3 regions of the Serratia sp. 2723 genome follow, and region 2 is predicted to be linked to each of the others. Evidence: riboswitches for the same ligand, from Rfam matches in the RefSeq annotation. Region 2 holds a riboswitch; each other region holds the start of a gene.
The links. A riboswitch is a leader RNA that binds a small molecule or an ion and turns the genes downstream of it on or off. The one in region 2 is predicted to bind thiamine pyrophosphate.

Region 1 (5,637 bases), on a different contig from region 2:
TTCCCCGGCGCGCCTTAGCTGTTCGACGCGCAGAGCCTGAGTATCAATCACAGCGTCTCCTTGCGGTTTAGCGGTGGTATTTGGCCGACAGCGCATGCACCGCTTCAACAAAGGCCCCGGCATGTTCCGGTGGCACGTCTTGATGAATACCGTGGCCAAGGTTGAAGACATGACCTTCGCCCTGGCCAAAACCGGCCAGAATGGTCTCCACTTCCTGGGCAATACGTTCCGGTGCGGCATACAGCATGGAAGGATCCATATTCCCCTGCAGCGCGACTTTATCGCCCACTCGGCGGCGCGCATCGGCAATATCGGTGGTCCAATCCAGGCCCAGCGCATCGCAACCGGTGGCCGCCATTGCTTCCAGCCACTGGCCGCCGCCTTTGGTGAACAACGTCACCGGCACACGGCGTCCGTCGTTTTCACGCAACAGGCCATCGACGATTTTATGCATATAGTGCAGTGAGAATTCGCGATAATCACGGCCCGTCAGCACGCCGCCCCAGGTGTCGAACACCATTACGGACTGCGCTCCGGCCCTGATCTGGGCGTTGAGATAAAGGATCACGCTGTCCGCCAGCTTATCCAGCAGCAAATGCAGCGTCTGCGGCTCGGCATACATCATTTTCTTCAGCTTGGTGAATGCCTTGCTGCTACCGCCTTCGACCATGTAGGTCGCCAACGTCCACGGGCTGCCAGAGAAACCAATCAGGGGTACCTCGCCCTTCAGCTCACGGCGGATGGTGCGCACCGCGTTCATGACGTAGCCCAGTTCATCTTCCGGATCGAACGCTGGCAGTTTCTCTACATCGGCACGGCAGGTGATTGGCGAAGAAAAGCGTGGGCCTTCCCCAGTTTCGAAGTAAAGCCCAAGCCCCATGGCATCGGGAATGGTGAGGATGTCGGAGAACAGGATGGCAGCGTCCAGCGCATAACGGCGCAGGGGCTGTAATGTCACTTCACAGGCCAGTTCGGCATTTTTGCATAATGACATGAAATCCCCGGCCTGAGCACGGGTGGCTTTGTACTCTGGCAAATAACGACCGGCCTGGCGCATCATCCATACAGGGGTGAGATCCACCGGCTGGCGCAGCAGCGCACGCAGGTAGCGATCGTTCTTCAACTCATTCATTTCTTGGGCTCCCTTGATTATCTGCCGCCATTGTACATTATTCTGCCCGACACAGCGCCACGGTGTCCTCGATCAGGCGGCGAGCCACGGTACCAGGCGGTGGCAACATCGGCAGTTGGTCATAGCGATACCAGCCCGCATTGAGCAACTCTTTCGGATCGTGGCGCAGTTCGCCGCTCTGATACTCGGCCATAAACGCCATCATCAGCGAATGGGGGAACGGCCAGGGTTGCGAAGTCACATAGCGCAGGTTGGTAATGGCGATATTACTCTCTTCCATCACTTCGCGCGCCACGGCCTGCTCCAGGGTTTCCCCCACTTCTACAAACCCCGCCAGCACGGTGTGGATGCCCCCACGATGGCGCACATGCTGTGCCAGCAGGATCTCATCATTGCGGCGGATAGCGACAATCACGCAAGGGGCAATCTGCGGATAATAACGTTCGCGGCAGTTATCACACAGGCAGGCGCTTTCGGTACGGCTAAGGTGCATCTCATGGCCGCAGTAGCCACAGAACCGGTGCGAGCGATAAAAGTCGGCCAGCTGTACGCCGCGCCCGGCCAGTTGGAACAGACCGCGATCGAGGCTGAGCAACTGCCGCACCGATCCCATCTCTTTAGCCATCGGTTGGCGCACCAGCCAGACCGGTGCCCCCTCCCATTCGCCAATCTGCCGAGCCGGCCGACCTTGCAAGGAAAATAGTGTGGCAGAACCAAACGGCAATTCACCGTTTGGTAACCAAATTTTGCTTTCATGGCTGACGATCCACCAGCCATTTTCGTTACCCGTTAATGCAATTTCCATATGTTGTTGCACAACCTCTGCTTCACTGGCAATCTAGGAATGGTCTTTGTTACATTTTATTAACTTACACTTTCTTTATCTCTACACACGGAGTCAACTATGCTCAACCGATTGGAAAGCCTGACTCAGCGCGTTGGTGGCAGTAATGAATTAGTCGATCAGTGGTTGCAGGCCCGCAAACAGCTGCTGGTGGCCTATTGCAGTTTAGTCGGCATTAAACCCAACAAAGAAAAGCATACGCCGCTCAATGAAAAAGCGCTGGAGAACTTTTGCCATAATCTGGTGGATTACCTCTCTGCCGGACATTTTCACATTTATGACAAAATTATCAAACAGGTGGAAGGCTCAGCCAGCCCCAAAATGGCGCTAGCCACCAAGTTCTACCCCAAATTACAGGCTAACACCGAAGCGGTGATGGCGTTCCATGACCGCTACACCGAAGTCGATATCGATCAGGACGTGTGTGAAGAACTCAATCAGGCGCTGTCAGATATCGGCGAAGCCTTGGCATCACGTTTCGCCTTGGAAGATCAGTTGATCCAGTTGGCGGCAGAAACCTGGCAGCAGGGCCAACCTGGCACCAACAATACTGAATCGCTACCACACCCTGTCTAATATTGATCTCTATTCCCCTATCGACTTCAAGTCGTAGCTAGGCGACCAACAACGCTACGGCTTGAAAGATGACAGGGGATGGGTTGTAGTTTTTTTTGACCCTCTTATACTGAGGGCTCTTGTCGGAGTGCCTAGCGCTGATTTTTCATTAAATTGGCCAGGCTGAGACCGTTAATTCGGGATCCGCGGAACCTGATCGGGTTAATACCCGCGAAGGGAACAAGAGTAATCTATCGCCATCGGCAAGTTGCTCCCGTCAGGGGCTGTGCCTGCCTTACCGGCTACCATCATTACTCCCTCCGAGCTCCAGACAAGCAATTTTCCACACATCACTACACTGATAGGAATTTGCTATGTCTACCGTGAACCAACCTCGTGCCCGTAAACAACAGCGTGACCAAGCACAAGATTTTATCGATTCTCTGCAAGGCGTTACCTTCCCCAACTCACAGCGGATCTATCTCGCTGGTTCGCGCAGCGATATTCAGGTACCGATGCGTGAGATCCAGCTCAGCCCAACGCTGATTGGCGGCAATAAAGAACAGCCTCAGTATGAACAGAACGAAGCCATTCCGGTGTATGACACCGCAGGGCCGTATGGCGATCCGCAGGCGGTGCTCGACGTACATCGTGGTTTGGCCAAAGTACGAGCGGGCTGGATCGCCGAACGTGCCGATACCGAAGCGTTAAGCGGTGTCAGTTCTGGCTTCACCCAACAACGACTGGCCGATGTTGGGTTAGACCATCTACGCTTTGAGCACCTGCCGCTGCCCCGCAAAGCCCTGCCGGGTAAATGCGTTACGCAGCTGTATTACGCCCGCGCCGGTATTGTCACCCCAGAGATGGAGTTTATCGCCATTCGCGAAAATATGGGCCGTGAGCGCATTCGTGGCGAAGTGCTGCGCCACCAGCATCCCGGCCAGAGCTGGGGCGCAAATCTGCCGGAAAACATCACGCCGGAATTTGTGCGCCAGGAAGTGGCCGCTGGCCGCGCCATCATCCCCGCCAACATCAACCACCCGGAATCCGAGCCGATGATTATTGGCCGTAATTTCCTGGTGAAGGTGAATGCCAATATCGGCAACTCAGCGGTCACCTCTTCGATCGAAGAGGAAGTCGAGAAGCTGGTGTGGTCAACCCGCTGGGGCGCAGACACCGTGATGGATCTCTCCACGGGCCGCTATATCCACGAAACTCGCGAATGGATCCTGCGCAACAGCCCGGTGCCGATTGGTACGGTGCCGATCTATCAGGCGCTGGAGAAAGTGAACGGCGTAGCGGAGAACCTGACCTGGGAAATGTTCCGCGATACCCTGCTGGAACAGGCCGAGCAAGGCGTCGATTACTTCACCATTCACGCCGGGGTGTTGCTGCGCTATGTGCCGATGACCGCCAAGCGCCTGACCGGCATTGTCTCCCGTGGCGGCTCGATCATGGCGAAGTGGTGCCTGTCACATCACCAGGAAAACTTCCTCTATCAGCACTTCCGCGAGATCTGCGAAATTTGCGCCGCTTACGATGTCTCGCTATCACTCGGCGACGGCCTGCGCCCGGGTTCGATCCAGGATGCCAACGACGAAGCGCAATTCGCTGAGCTGCATACACTGGGCGAACTGACCAAGATTGCCTGGGAATATGACGTACAGGTGATGATCGAAGGCCCTGGCCACGTGCCAATGCAGATGATCCGCCGCAACATGACCGAGGAACTGGAACATTGCCATGAAGCGCCGTTCTACACGCTGGGGCCATTGACCACCGATATCGCCCCGGGTTACGACCATTTCACCTCCGGGATCGGCGCGGCGATGATCGGCTGGTTCGGCTGCGCGATGCTTTGCTACGTGACGCCGAAGGAGCATCTGGGGCTACCAAACAAGGAAGACGTGAAACAGGGGCTGATCACCTACAAGATCGCCGCTCACGCCGCCGACTTGGCAAAGGGCCATCCAGGTGCGCAGATCCGCGATAACGCCATGTCCAAGGCACGCTTTGAATTCCGTTGGGAAGATCAGTTCAACCTGGCGCTGGATCCACAAACCGCCCGCGCCTATCACGACGAAACGCTGCCGCAAGAATCCGGCAAGATCGCCCACTTCTGCTCCATGTGTGGGCCGAAGTTCTGCTCAATGAAAATCTCCCAGGAAGTGCGTGACTATGCCGCCGCACAGGAAGCCGCCAAACCGATTGAGGTGCAACTGAGCGGGATGGAAAAAATGTCGGCGGAATTCCGCTCACGCGGCAGCGAGCTGTACCACAGTGCGGCCAACTTGCAGGAGGAGATAAATAATGACTAACCTCACCTCTCCCTTCCCTGCAACGCCGCACAAACTGGGTTTATACCCGGTCGTCGACAGCGTGGAATGGATCGCCCGCCTGCTGGAGACAGGCGTTACCACGATCCAACTGCGCATCAAGGATCTGCCAGACGAGCAGGTGGAGGCCGATATTGCCGCCGCCATCGCCCTTGGCAAACGCTATCAGGCACGGCTGTTTATCAATGACTATTGGCGGCTGGCGATTAAGCACGATGCCTACGGCGTCCACCTGGGGCAGGAGGATTTGGACACCACCGATCTGGCGGCCATCCATCAGGCAGGATTGCGCTTGGGCGTTTCCACCCATGACGATGCCGAGCTGGCCCGGGCGATCGCCGTCAAACCTTCCTATATCGCACTGGGGCATATCTTCCCAACGCAAACCAAAGAGATGCCCTCTGAGCCGCAAGGTCTGGCCGAGTTGCAACGCCACGTCGCCGGATTACAGCAGTATCCAACAGTAGCCATTGGCGGGATCAGCATCGAGCGCGTCCCCGCCGTGCTGGCCTGCGGCGTTGGCAGCGTGGCGGTGGTCAGCGCCATCACCCAGGCACCAGACTGGCGCGCCGCTACGGCAACGCTGCTGCAGCTGATTGAAGGCAAGGAGTCATGCGATGCTCAATGATCAGGAGTTTTTGCGCTACAGCCGACAGCTGCTGCTGGAAGACGTTGGCCCCGAGGGGCAGGAAAAACTGAAACAAGCTACCGTGCTGATTGTCGGATTGGGGGGTTTAGGCTCCCCGGCGGCGCTATATCTGGCTGCCGCT
Region 2 (5,637 bases):
GACCAGCCACCCGATGTCCTCGAAAGGCGTGCTGGTGAACCCACTGTTGATGGCGATGGATTACATCGGCCACTTCGATCGTCAGCAGACTCCTGAGCATACCGAAGGGCGCGAAGGTTATATCTGGTTTAACGGCATGCAGGCATCGCAAAGCGAAGCGCTGCTGAAAGCCAATATCCGTGATTTCGATTTGGCGAACTTTGAGCGCCGCAAACAGCAGATTGGTGAAGTGGCACAAAAGGTTGCTGCGCAGTACCCCACCGCCCACGTGGAGTATCACATCAGCGATACCTACAGCAATATCAGCAATGCCATCACTGATGACCGCCGGGCCATTGATTTGATTTTTGCCGCACTGGCCGAGTTGAACATTGAGCCGAAAGTCATTCCGATGCGTGGCGGTACAGATGGTGCCGCGCTGTCAGCAAAGGGGCTATTAACGCCAAACTTCTTTACCGGCGCGCATAACTTCCATTCACGGTTTGAGTTTTTGCCCCTTAAATCGTTTGAGGCGTCCTATAACGTGGCTTTAAAACTGTGTCAGTTGGCGGCTAAATAAGGGCAGATATTGCTTCAACGTTATCGCGACCAGGCTTTTCTCGCCTGGTTAGCGAAAATGATATTTTGTTGGCTATTTCTAATAAACAAGAAAGCCGCTACGGTTTGGAATAACTCAGACACCCGCTATTTTTTCACTATTCCTGAAATATCATTGGTATTGATCAGATGATAATCGCCGTTCATGCCGGTATAGCTGGTCATGCCGCTATTGCGATCGGTGTCCGGTTCGCCGTGGGCCTGCAGGATATCGCCAGATTTGGTGGTAATAATGTAGTCACTGGTGCAGCCCGCCAGTACCCATGTCAGGAAAATGAGAGGCAGAAAAGTGAGTTTCTTCATCGTTGAACAGGCTCTTTTTCAATTTAACTGCCTCATATTACAAACAAAGTGGCCCGAGATGCAAAGGCTACCTTGTTATACTTCAACGCGTTTGGGTTTCAAAGATATCCGTCGGCAAATGCGTGTAGTCCACTTTCTTGAGCTTAAAGTTGGTGATATAGACGGGGCCGGCTTTCTGCTCGGAAAGAAACGGGTATTTGGGTGTCAGCTCTTTGGTTTTTATCCCGGTCCACGAGGCAAAAAAGGTCAGAAAATCATTGGCTGAACGCGTTGCTTTAATCAGACGATGAGCGGTGTCATCGCTGGAAAGCACCATAAAGGGCACCTGAAAGTTTTGCTGAAACTGGTCATCGTGCGCCAGATATTGCACCTTGGTGCCGCGCTCTTTAAACGCCAGACCGTGATCGGAGAAGTAAACCATGGAGAAACTTTCCCCGGTGTCGCGTAACTGCTGATAGAGCTGTTTCAGCAGGTTGTCAGTTTGCGTCATGCTGTAGAGATAGCAGGAGGTTTCTTTGGATTGCACAAAGTCCACGTATTTCCCCTGGGTCCGGTCGCAGGCTTGCGGATGTGATCCCATCAGGTGCAATACGATCAGCTGCGGGGCCGTAGTGCGCGGGGCGGCGAAAACCTGGGCGGTCATCTTGAGCAGCGTTTCATCGCTGGTGTTTTTATCCGCTTCAAAATCACCGTTTTTCAGGAACTGGACTTCATCGGCGCGTTTGGCAATGCTGGCGATAGCAGTGTCATATTCACCAATTTGACCCTGGTTTGAGAACCACCAGGTCTGAAAGCCGGCCCGGTTGGCCAGCGTGACGAAGTTATCCTGATACTGCGGCTTGCCGTTAATGACACGGGTTAAGGTGATACCAAGCGATTTCTGTGTTGATCCGCTGGCCGCAATATAGTTAAGCAACAACGTGCCGTTTACGTGGCTGGTAAAGGGAGTATTGTCCCAGTGTCCACCAAACGCGCCTAAGGCATCTCGCCGCACGCTTTCACCGATCACTACCATGTAGGTGTGATATTTCGGTTTTACCGCCAGCACGTTCCAGGAATCTTTCAGTTGTGAAAGCGCCTGCATACGGGCTTGCTCATCAATTACCTCCTGGTTATTGACGATCACATCTCTGACGAAGCGAAAGGCGGGATAACCAGAATCTGTCCATTTAAACACGCCACCATACGCCAGATTCTGTACTGGCGTGACAAAAAAGCAGACCACGCTGATGGTGAGACATAAGCAGTGAAGGGTATTCCAGGCGCCTTTTGGTGCTGGCTTACGGCGCAGCGCGATAATGCCCAGCGCCAGAATAAACACGGACGCCAGATAGCTGTACCACGGGAAGATGGTCAATATCTCGCTGGACTCTTCCACCGTGGTCGAGTGTAACGCCAGCAGGGTATTAAAATTGGGTGAGCCATAGGCCTGAGCAAACGGGAAATACATGGCGGCGACGAGGCTACACAGCCCGATCACACTCTTTTGCAGGCGCGGGCTGAGGCGCCACAGCAGCAGTAACACACAGCTGAACGCCACGGCATAAAGCAGACTGAACGGATAGCCGAGAGCGAAGTTGATCAGCAGCGATTGCAGGAAGTAAAAGCCTGTCCACGGGTTTAGGGCGACGCTACGGGCTGCCAGGGTATCTTTAACCGTTGAGTTCATGTTTACCGAAGTTTTTCAAATGCTGTGAGGTAACTCTGACAAGATAAGAGTCATTAATCCGTTTGGTAGACGGAAAGGGGAAGAGGAGGGATAGACCGCATCCAGCGAGCCGCTTCATGTACCCGGATGCGAGAAGATAGAGCCGAATGAAAACAAGATCAACTGGTAATTACGGACTGTTTTGAGAGGTCGATGGCAATTTCGAACGGAAGGAGAAGATGCGAACTTTCAACAGCATTGTAGCCCCCTCTGTGAGGGCGGTCGCGCTCAGTACGTCCCCACTTTTCCGGGGATGTTTATGTCGGTGGTAATGGTAATCTAAGCGGGGAGGAAATGTCCTCTGACGAGGAGTGTTCAACCAGCTTAAATAGCTCGATCCGTTCATCATCGGTCAAATCCCGCCATTCGCCCAGCGGCAACCCTTTTAGAGCGATGTTCATAATACGTTCGCGCTCAAGTTTGGTGACTTCATAACCAAAATATTTGCACATGCGGCGGATTTGGCGGTTGAGTCCTTGTACCAGCGTGATGCGAAACACCTGCGGGGCTTCTTTCTCCACTGGGCATTCTTGAGTCACCGTACCCAGTATGGGGACGCCCGCGCTCATGCCCTGAATAAACTCATCGGTCACCGGTTTATTGACGGTTACCAGGTACTCTTTTTGATGATTATTGCCTGCTCGGAGGATCTTATTGACCAGTTCGCCGTCATTGGTCAGGAAAATCAGCCCTTGGGAGTCTTTATCCAGGCGTCCGATGGGAAAGATGCGCCTGCTGTGATTAATGAAATCACCGATGTTATTTCGCACGTGCTTTCCCATGCTGGTGATGATGCCAACAGGCTTATTCAGTGCGATAAGCACCAGATCGCCCGCATCACGCGGTTCGATTGGCTGGCCGTTAACTTCCACCACATCCCCGCCCAATACCTGAGCACCCACGGAGGCTAGCCTGCCGTTGATAAAAACGTTGCCCTGTTGGATGTGTAGGTCGGCATTGCGACGAGAACACATGCCGCTGTCGCTAATGTATTTGTTAAGGCGAATAGATGTGTGAGTAAGCATGGTTTCCCCGTTAAACGCGAACTATACATTACCTGGGGTGCATGACGTCTCCTTTTTATTTTTTGACGCTATCGTGTGATTGACCTCACTGGCGGCAACCCCAATAATGGCAAACGTCGACTCGGGGTGCCTTTAGGGGCTGAGAAATTACCCGTATTACCTGATCTGGATTATACCAGCGTAGGGAAGTCACGGTATCTCAGCCGGTACCCGCCTTCTTGAACGCCGGTTGGGAGCATTATGTTCACTCGACCTGATGTGTTACCCGGCACTCGTGCTGCGGCCTGCTTTAACCAATTTAAATGCCAACCTCCATTGATCCATTGCCTGACCAACGAAGTGGTGCAAGAGCTGACGGCCAACGTGCTGCTGGCGCTTGGCGCTTCCCCGGCAATGGTGGTGGAACCGGAAGAGGCTGCGCAGTTCAGCTGTGTGGCCGATGCGCTGTTGATCAATATCGGTACCCTGCACGCATCACGGGCCGAGTCGATGTTAGCCGCCATCGATTCGGCCAATCGGGCGGAAAAACCCTGGCTACTGGATCCGGTTGCCGTTGGGGGATTGGCATATCGCGCTACCTTTGCTCAACACCTGCTCACTCTGCGGCCTGCGGCGATCCGTGGCAACGCGTCGGAAATCATTGCATTGAGCGGCCTGCAAACCAGCGCTCGTGGTGTGGATAGCCAGGATGACTCGCTGGTGGCGCTACCCGCAGCGCGCGTATTGGCACGTAATTGCGGGGCGGTTGTGGCCGTCACCGGTGAGACAGATTATATCACCGATGGTGAACGAGACTGGGCCGTCACAGGTGGCGATGTATTGATGACGCGCGTGGTGGGGACTGGTTGCGCGCTTTCGGCTATCGTGACAGCATTTTGCAGTTTACCGGGCGATCGGCTGGATAACGTCGCCACCGCTTGTCGCGTGATGGCGCTATGTGGTGAAAGGGCAACTGCGAGTTGCTCTGGCCCTGGCAGCTTTACTGCCGCCTTCCTGGATGCTCTCTACCAGCTGCGTATGGAGGATCTGCTATGAAACGGATTAACGCTTTAACCATTGCTGGTACCGATCCTAGCGGCGGGGCCGGTATTCAGGCCGATCTGAAAGCCTTCTCCGCGTTGGGGGCCTATGGCACCAGCGTGATCACCGCGCTGGTGGCGCAGAATACCCGTGGCGTGCAGTCGGTATATCATATCGAACCGGCATTTGTGGCCGCTCAGTTGGATTCGGTACTCAGCGACGTGCGTATCGACAGCGCTAAGATTGGTATGTTGGCCAATGCCGATATCGTGCAGGCGGTGGCCGAACGTCTGCACCATTACACGCTGCCTTATGTGGTGCTGGATACGGTGATGCTGGCGAAAAGCGGTGACCCGCTGCTGGCTCCGGAAGCGGTGGAATCCATCCGCCGTGAGCTAATGCCATTGGTTTCCATTATCACGCCCAACCTGCCAGAGGCTGCGGCTTTGTTGGCCTGTGCTCCGGCACAAAACGAATCTCAAATGCGTGAGCAGGGCCAGGCATTGTTAGCGATGGGCTGCCAGGCGGTGTTGATGAAGGGCGGCCACCTCAGTGAAGATGAAAGCCCGGATTGGTTATTTACTCCCGGCTTTGAGCAGCGCTTTAGCGCACCACGCATAGCGACCAGGCATACGCACGGCACCGGTTGCACCTTATCTGCGGCACTGGCAGCCTTGCGCCCGCGCCACCAGAGCTGGGCCGATACCGTGGCAGCGGCAAAAAACTACCTGCAACTGGCTTTACAGCAGGCCGATAGCCTGGAGGTGGGGCAGGGGATTGGGCCGGTACACCATTTCCACGCATGGTGGTGATCCTGAGATTGAGTTTATGCTGGCGAAACTGGTGGCGACATTAACCAAAGGTATTGGGTGACAAGCTGAGAAACGTTGCCACAATGTCGGAAGAAATGTCGGAAGAAATGTCGGGAGAAAATTTACCACCGTTTCTAGGAAGGAAAGCGGTTAATCAGGGTTGGGGCAACCA
Region 3 (5,637 bases), on a different contig from region 2:
AGTTGGATCAGCGCCAGCAGCGCAGCGCGGCTGAGATCGTAGTCGTAACTCAAGGCCTGATAGATCGCCAGCTCTATGGTGGTGGCCTGCGGCCCGCCGCCCAACGACAATACGGTTGCAAAGCTGGCAAAACACAGCATAAACACCAAGGCTCCACTGGGGAGGATCTGGCGGCGTAACGCTGGCCACTCCACAAAGCGGAACTGCTGCCAGCCGTTCATCCCCAGCTGTGCGGCCAGTTGGCGCTGTTCGGTGGGAATGTTCTCCAGCGCCTGTAGCAGCAGGCGGGTGGCCAGGGGCATATTAAAGAACAGATGTGCCAGCAGAATGCCTTGCAGGCCATAAGGCGAAAAACTGTAGTTCACGCCCAGCCAACCGCAGAGCGTTGCCAGCCAGCCTTGCCTGCCGTAGACGCTCAACATGCCAAACACCGCGACCAGCACCGGCAGCACCAGCGTCATGGCGCACAGGCGCAGCAGCAAGTTACGGCCAGGGAAGCGCCGCCGGTACAGCGCCCGGGCCAGCCAGATAGCCGGCACCACCGAGATCACGGCAGAGAGCAGCGCCTGCCAAAAGGTAAAGCGCACCACGTGCCACAGGTAGCTGTCTTGCCACAGGCTACGCCAATCGTTTTCAGGCGCATGACGCCACAGCGAACCCATAGCCGCCAACGCGACAAGCAGGATCAGACCGGCGGCCATCAGCCCCGGCCATAACCAGCGGGGGATCAGTGGCTGACGGCGGTTTGCCATGCCCGGATCCAGTTACCACGCTGTTGTGCCACTTCCTCGGCGCTGAATTGCAATGCCGTTTGCGGTACGGCCATCTGTTCGAAACCGGCGGGTAGCTGCGTCTTGATCACCGGGTACATCCAGTTGCCGGTGGGTATGGTGTTCTGGAAGGCTGGGGAGATCATAAACTGCATGAAGCGCTCGGCCAGTTCTGGCTGTTTGCTGGCCTTCAGCTTGCCCGCGACTTCGATTTGCAGGTAGTGGCCTTCACTGAAGTTGGCCGCCGCATACAGGTCTTTTTTCTCTTCGATCAGATGGTAGGCGGGGGAGGTGGTGTAGCTCAGTACCATGTCACCTTCCCCTTTCAGGAACAGGCCGTAGGCTTCACTCCAGCCTTTGGTCACGGTGACGGTCTTCTTCGCCAACTGTTGCCAGGCAAGCGGTGCCTCGTTGCCATACACTTTCTGCATCCAGAGCAGCAGGCCAAGGCCAGGCGTGCTGGTGCGTGGATCCTGATAGATGATTTTCAGGGGGCGATCGCTGCTCACCAACTCTTTCAGGCTGGTCGGCGGGTTCTTCAGCTTGTCTTTGTTGTAGACGAAGGCAAAGTAGCCATAGTCATAGGGAACGAAGGTCTGGTTGTGCCAGCCACCGGGAACGGTGAGCTTGCTAGTATCGACTTGGCTGGCGGTGAACAGCTCGGTTTGCTGCGCGGCTTGCAACAGGTTGTTGTCCAGGCCCAAAACCACGTCGGCGGCGCTGTTCTTGCCTTCCATTCTCAGGCGATTGAGTAATGAAACGCCGTCTTCCAGCGCCACGAATTTCAATTCGCAGTCACATTCGGCCTCAAAGGCTTTTTTTACCGCCGGGCCTGGGCCCCAGTCGGCAGCGAAAGAGTCGTAGGTGTAAACCGTCAGCGTTGGCTTGGCCAGGATGGGCATCGCCGCTAGCAGTAATAAACAGGGCAGGTATTTTTTGACCACTTTGCACTCCTAATAATAAAGGGGCAAAGGTATCTGAGGACTGGGTTAACGAAGGTTAACGTGCCATGCTCAAATCCCTCCGCCGGTATTGACCGGATCAGGTTCGACGGGTGTGCTCTCAGCGGAAAACCGTTGGCCAAAAATTGGCGGGTTCTCCGCACCCCGTTGAGTCGGCGCTATTGTAGAGGCTTAGTGGCGCGGGTGAAAGGCGATTATGCTTCCGGTGGCGCAAACCAGGCAGATTTAAAATCGAACCAGCCGAGGGTATTCATCCGTACCCCACGCATGCTGCGTTGGCCATGCAGTTGCAGCCAGTGGTGGAATAACGGATGCAACTGATGGCTGCTGACCAGGCGCTGACAAAACTCGGCCATGGACAGGCGATTTTCCCGCCACAGAGCGGCATCCTGGGCGATATCTTCCGTCAGACAATGTTGTATCAACGGCAGTTCGTACAGCGTGGCAAACAGCGAAAACTCCAGCGGCAGGGTGAAGTTGGCGCTGCCTAACCACAGATCGCTTTGCGCCTTGCCCTTATGCCAGGCTTCATAATCCACGATCTGCACATTGAGTGTGATGCCCTGTTCGGCCAGCAAAGAGGCGATAGCCTGCTTGATTGCGTGGAACTCGGAGTGTTCGCTGTAGAAGGTCAGGGTCAATTCGGTTAAGCCTGCAGGCTTGGGTTGCTGCCCCAGTACCCGGTTATGCAACCAGCGCGGGAGGATGCCATAGGCCGGAGCCCAGTAACGCTGGTAGAGCGGCCCGGCGTGGCTCAGCAGTGCGATCGGGTTGATCAGTTCGCTTAGCCAACTGCGGATTTCCGGATCGGCCGCCAGTGCCGAACGCTGGTCGAACAATAGAAAATAACAGCCTTCTTCGAGGCGGCTTTCCAGCTCGTTCCTACCGGTATCATCCCCCTGCAACTGGACGCCGGAGTGCGCCAGCTCTTCGGTGATTTCCGGTAATACCCAAATGTTGACCTCATCGATCAGGGCGCGATAGCCAAAGTAGTCGTCAAAGGCATGGATTTTCATCTGGCTTTGGTTGTTGTGTATCACGCGATAGGGACCGGTGCCGATCGGATGGCGAGCAAAGTCCGGCAGGCTCTGCCATTCGCGTGGCAGGATCATGGCATGTACGCTGCTCAGCAACCAGGGTAGCCAGTAGTCCGGCGTGTGCAGATGCACATCGATGACATAGGGCGTAGGTGAGACGATCCTGTCGATATGGGAAAATAGCGGCTGTGGGATCAGGCGGTTGAGCGAATGGATCACATCTTCCATTTCCAGCTCACGGCCATGGTGAAAATGGATCGCCGGACGTAGATAAAAACGCCAGTGCAAAGGGGTGATCGTTTGCCAATGATGCGAAAGATCGGGATCCAGTTCCCCATTTTCCTCGTTTACCCGCGTCAGGCCGTTGAAAATTTGTCTTGCCAGGTGGGTTTCCGAACGGCGCAGTGCCGAACCGGGCAACAGGTTGTAAAGCTGACGATAGTAGAGCACGCGCAGGATATGTTTTCCCTGGCGGAAGCTGCGCCCCAGTTGGGAAAGCAGCATTTGGCGTACCACGTTTTTATCGCCCACCAGTTTGACCAATTGGTCGATGCGATCCTGTTCCAGCAGTTCCTCGGCGCGTTGTTGTTGCAGTGCCAATCCGGTGTAGTGAAAGCTGAGCTGCGAACGTTTACCCCGGCCGGATTCGGCCTGCCAGGTCAGCCAGCCCTCGTGCTGCATGGCTCCCAGTAGCGAGCGAACATGGCGGCGGGAGCAGCTGAGCACCTCTGCCAACTCTTGCAGCGTGGTTTCGGTGGTTTGCCCATGACAGCGTTGCCACAGGCGGATGAACTGTTGTTGCAGGCGTGAGGTGGACATAAAAGAGGAACTCTCCGGCATCAAGTCGTCAATTTATCTTTCCCTATATTACGCCGATAATGAGGGCAGTTGAATCAGCGGAGGGATAACCGATGACAGTTCTGTTAACCAAACAGTTTTATCAGCGTTATTTCACTGCAATCCGCCGCCAGCAGGCCGACTGGCTGCAGGTGGTACCTGAACAGGCACGGCTGGAGATGCTGGCCCACTTGACCCAGTGGGACATCGCCGCGCCGAGCGACAAGCAATACCGTGAGCGTATCTGACGCTCACCGCAAAAGTGTTTCTGAGTAATGGTGCTTTTCACCAGCCAGTGGGGTAACCCACTGGCATTTTTCATGCGTCGGACATGCCTAGAAGTAATATTGATAACTTATACCCACGACCCGGCCTTCTCTGAGGGTTCCCACATAGGCATCCCTGCCAGTGCCTCCCTCTGCTGGTGCGAGCGCTGGGTAATAAAACCCATAAACCGGGCTACGATTATCCAGTAGGTTGGTTGACCACAGGTAGATATCTCCATAGGTGCTTTTAAAGCCCATACGTGCATTGACCAGTTGTGTCTCACCTAATTTAAAGGTATTGCCTACATCGGCTTCACGCTGGCTGCTATAGCGGTAGTTCAGACTGGCATTAAACACCAGCGGTAATTCTGCGAGCTGCATCCGGTGTGAATAATCCGTGGCGAATGAAGCTCCCCAGCGTGGCACGTCCGGGATTCGGTTGCCCTCATGTCCGCCGGACTGGCTGTTCTGGGGCAGTTGAGTGATTGTCGCGAGTGTGTAGTCCATGCCCAGTGTTACCATCAGGTTAGCGTTGGGTCGCCAGGTTGCGGACATCTCAGCGCCTTTGCTCTCGGTATCAAAGTTTTCAATAACGGTGGCAAAACTTCGGCTGGGATCGAGCAGGGTGTAGTAATGGTCGTTACGGGTCTGGCTGTAGAAAAACGCCTGATTAATCTCCAGGTTAAGGCTGGGAACCAACGCTTTGGCACCGATTTCGTAGCTGTCAACCGTGGCTTCTCGGTAAGGGGTTGAAGGCTGGCCGCTGGCAATACTGGTATCCCAATCGCTGAATCCGCCTGACTTGTGGCCTCGGGAATAGGTGGCATAAACATTCCATTCCTCGGTCAGCGTATAGTTGAGACCCATGCGACCGGTGAAATAACTTTCAGACAGGGATTGGTTATCGTTTTGTATTGTAGGGCCGGGGTTGGCATAGCCAGGGTTGGCATTCCATCTGGCGCGATAACGTATTTTTTCCCAGGTATGGCGCAATCCAGTGGTGAGATCCAGTGCATCAGTGAGAGGAAAGGTGGTCTCGCCGAACAGCGCAAAACTGTCGTTATTAAAACGACGGTGGATCTGGGCGTTTAAAGGATCGTAGTCCCACTCGGGGATCTCATTCCTGGCACCGTTATACCGATGTGTACGCCCTGAGTGGATATAGTTTATTCCGGATACCCAGAAAAAGGGGCTATCTTCCGTGGAGCCCAGGCGTAACTCCTGGAAAAACTGCTTCTGCCGGTTGCTGGATATCCGCCAGGAATCATAGTTTGTGTCATACAGACGCTGGCTAATGCGTGAGTCGGTGATGGGGCCAGACGAGGAGTGAGAATATTTTCCCCAGCCAGTGACGTTAGTTAGCTGGAGACGATCCCAGTAGTGCTGCCAGTTAAACGTCAGGGTCGTGTCATTTCTCCAGTCATTCATCGAATTTTTGGGCAAGCTGGCTTTATCGCTGCCGTCTAACAATATCATGCCCACGGCATTGTGGCGCAGACGTTGATGATCGGCGGTAAAAAGCAGGCTGTCACTCTCCTCGGGTTGCCAGCCGAAGCTGGCACGCCCGGTCAGATTCTGCGGGTGGCTGAGCACCTTATCGTCATCCTGCTGATTTTTAAGCACCGCATCTTTTCGATCATACTGCAATGCCACGCGGCTACTGAGCGTGTCGGTAAGCGGTGTGTTAACTACCATTTCACCGAGGGAATAGCCATGGGTTCCCCATTCACTGCCAATGTGGCCTGTAAATAGGTCTGTAGGTTTG

Region 1: it holds a riboswitch for thiamine pyrophosphate, as region 2 does, so the genes downstream of both, thiC (phosphomethylpyrimidine synthase ThiC) here and thiM (hydroxyethylthiazole kinase) in region 2, are expected to answer to the same signal.
Region 3: it holds a riboswitch for thiamine pyrophosphate, as region 2 does, so the genes downstream of both, thiB (thiamine ABC transporter substrate binding subunit) here and thiM (hydroxyethylthiazole kinase) in region 2, are expected to answer to the same signal.

The regions. Positions count from the first base shown of each region.
Region 1 is NZ_JBNDIN010000024.1:24,434-30,070, reverse strand. Features, by position in the region: gene nfi (deoxyribonuclease V) at 1-51, opposite strand, end outside; gene hemE (uroporphyrinogen decarboxylase) at 68-1,132, opposite strand; gene nudC (NAD(+) diphosphatase) at 1,170-1,937, opposite strand; gene rsd (sigma D regulator) at 2,037-2,552, shown strand; TPP riboswitch at 2,666-2,788, shown strand; gene thiC (phosphomethylpyrimidine synthase ThiC) at 2,906-4,849, shown strand; gene thiE (thiamine phosphate synthase) at 4,842-5,495, shown strand; gene ABIE29_RS23025 (HesA/MoeB/ThiF family protein) at 5,485-5,637, shown strand, end outside.
Region 2 is NZ_JBNDIN010000009.1:107,016-112,652, forward strand. Features, by position in the region: gene pepT (peptidase T) at 1-559, shown strand, start outside; gene ABIE29_RS15090 (YgdI/YgdR family lipoprotein) at 685-900, opposite strand; gene ABIE29_RS15095 (phosphoethanolamine transferase) at 983-2,569, opposite strand; gene rluF (23S rRNA pseudouridine(2604) synthase RluF) at 2,866-3,633, opposite strand; TPP riboswitch at 3,746-3,837, shown strand; gene thiM (hydroxyethylthiazole kinase) at 3,874-4,668, shown strand; gene thiD (bifunctional hydroxymethylpyrimidine kinase/phosphomethylpyrimidine kinase) at 4,665-5,465, shown strand.
Region 3 is NZ_JBNDIN010000001.1:468,483-474,119, forward strand. Features, by position in the region: gene thiP (thiamine/thiamine pyrophosphate ABC transporter permease ThiP) at 1-752, opposite strand, end outside; gene thiB (thiamine ABC transporter substrate binding subunit) at 728-1,714, opposite strand; TPP riboswitch at 1,771-1,889, opposite strand; gene sgrR (HTH-type transcriptional regulator SgrR) at 1,927-3,588, opposite strand; gene sgrT (glucose uptake inhibitor SgrT) at 3,681-3,854, shown strand; gene ABIE29_RS02250 (TonB-dependent receptor) at 3,942-5,637, opposite strand, start outside.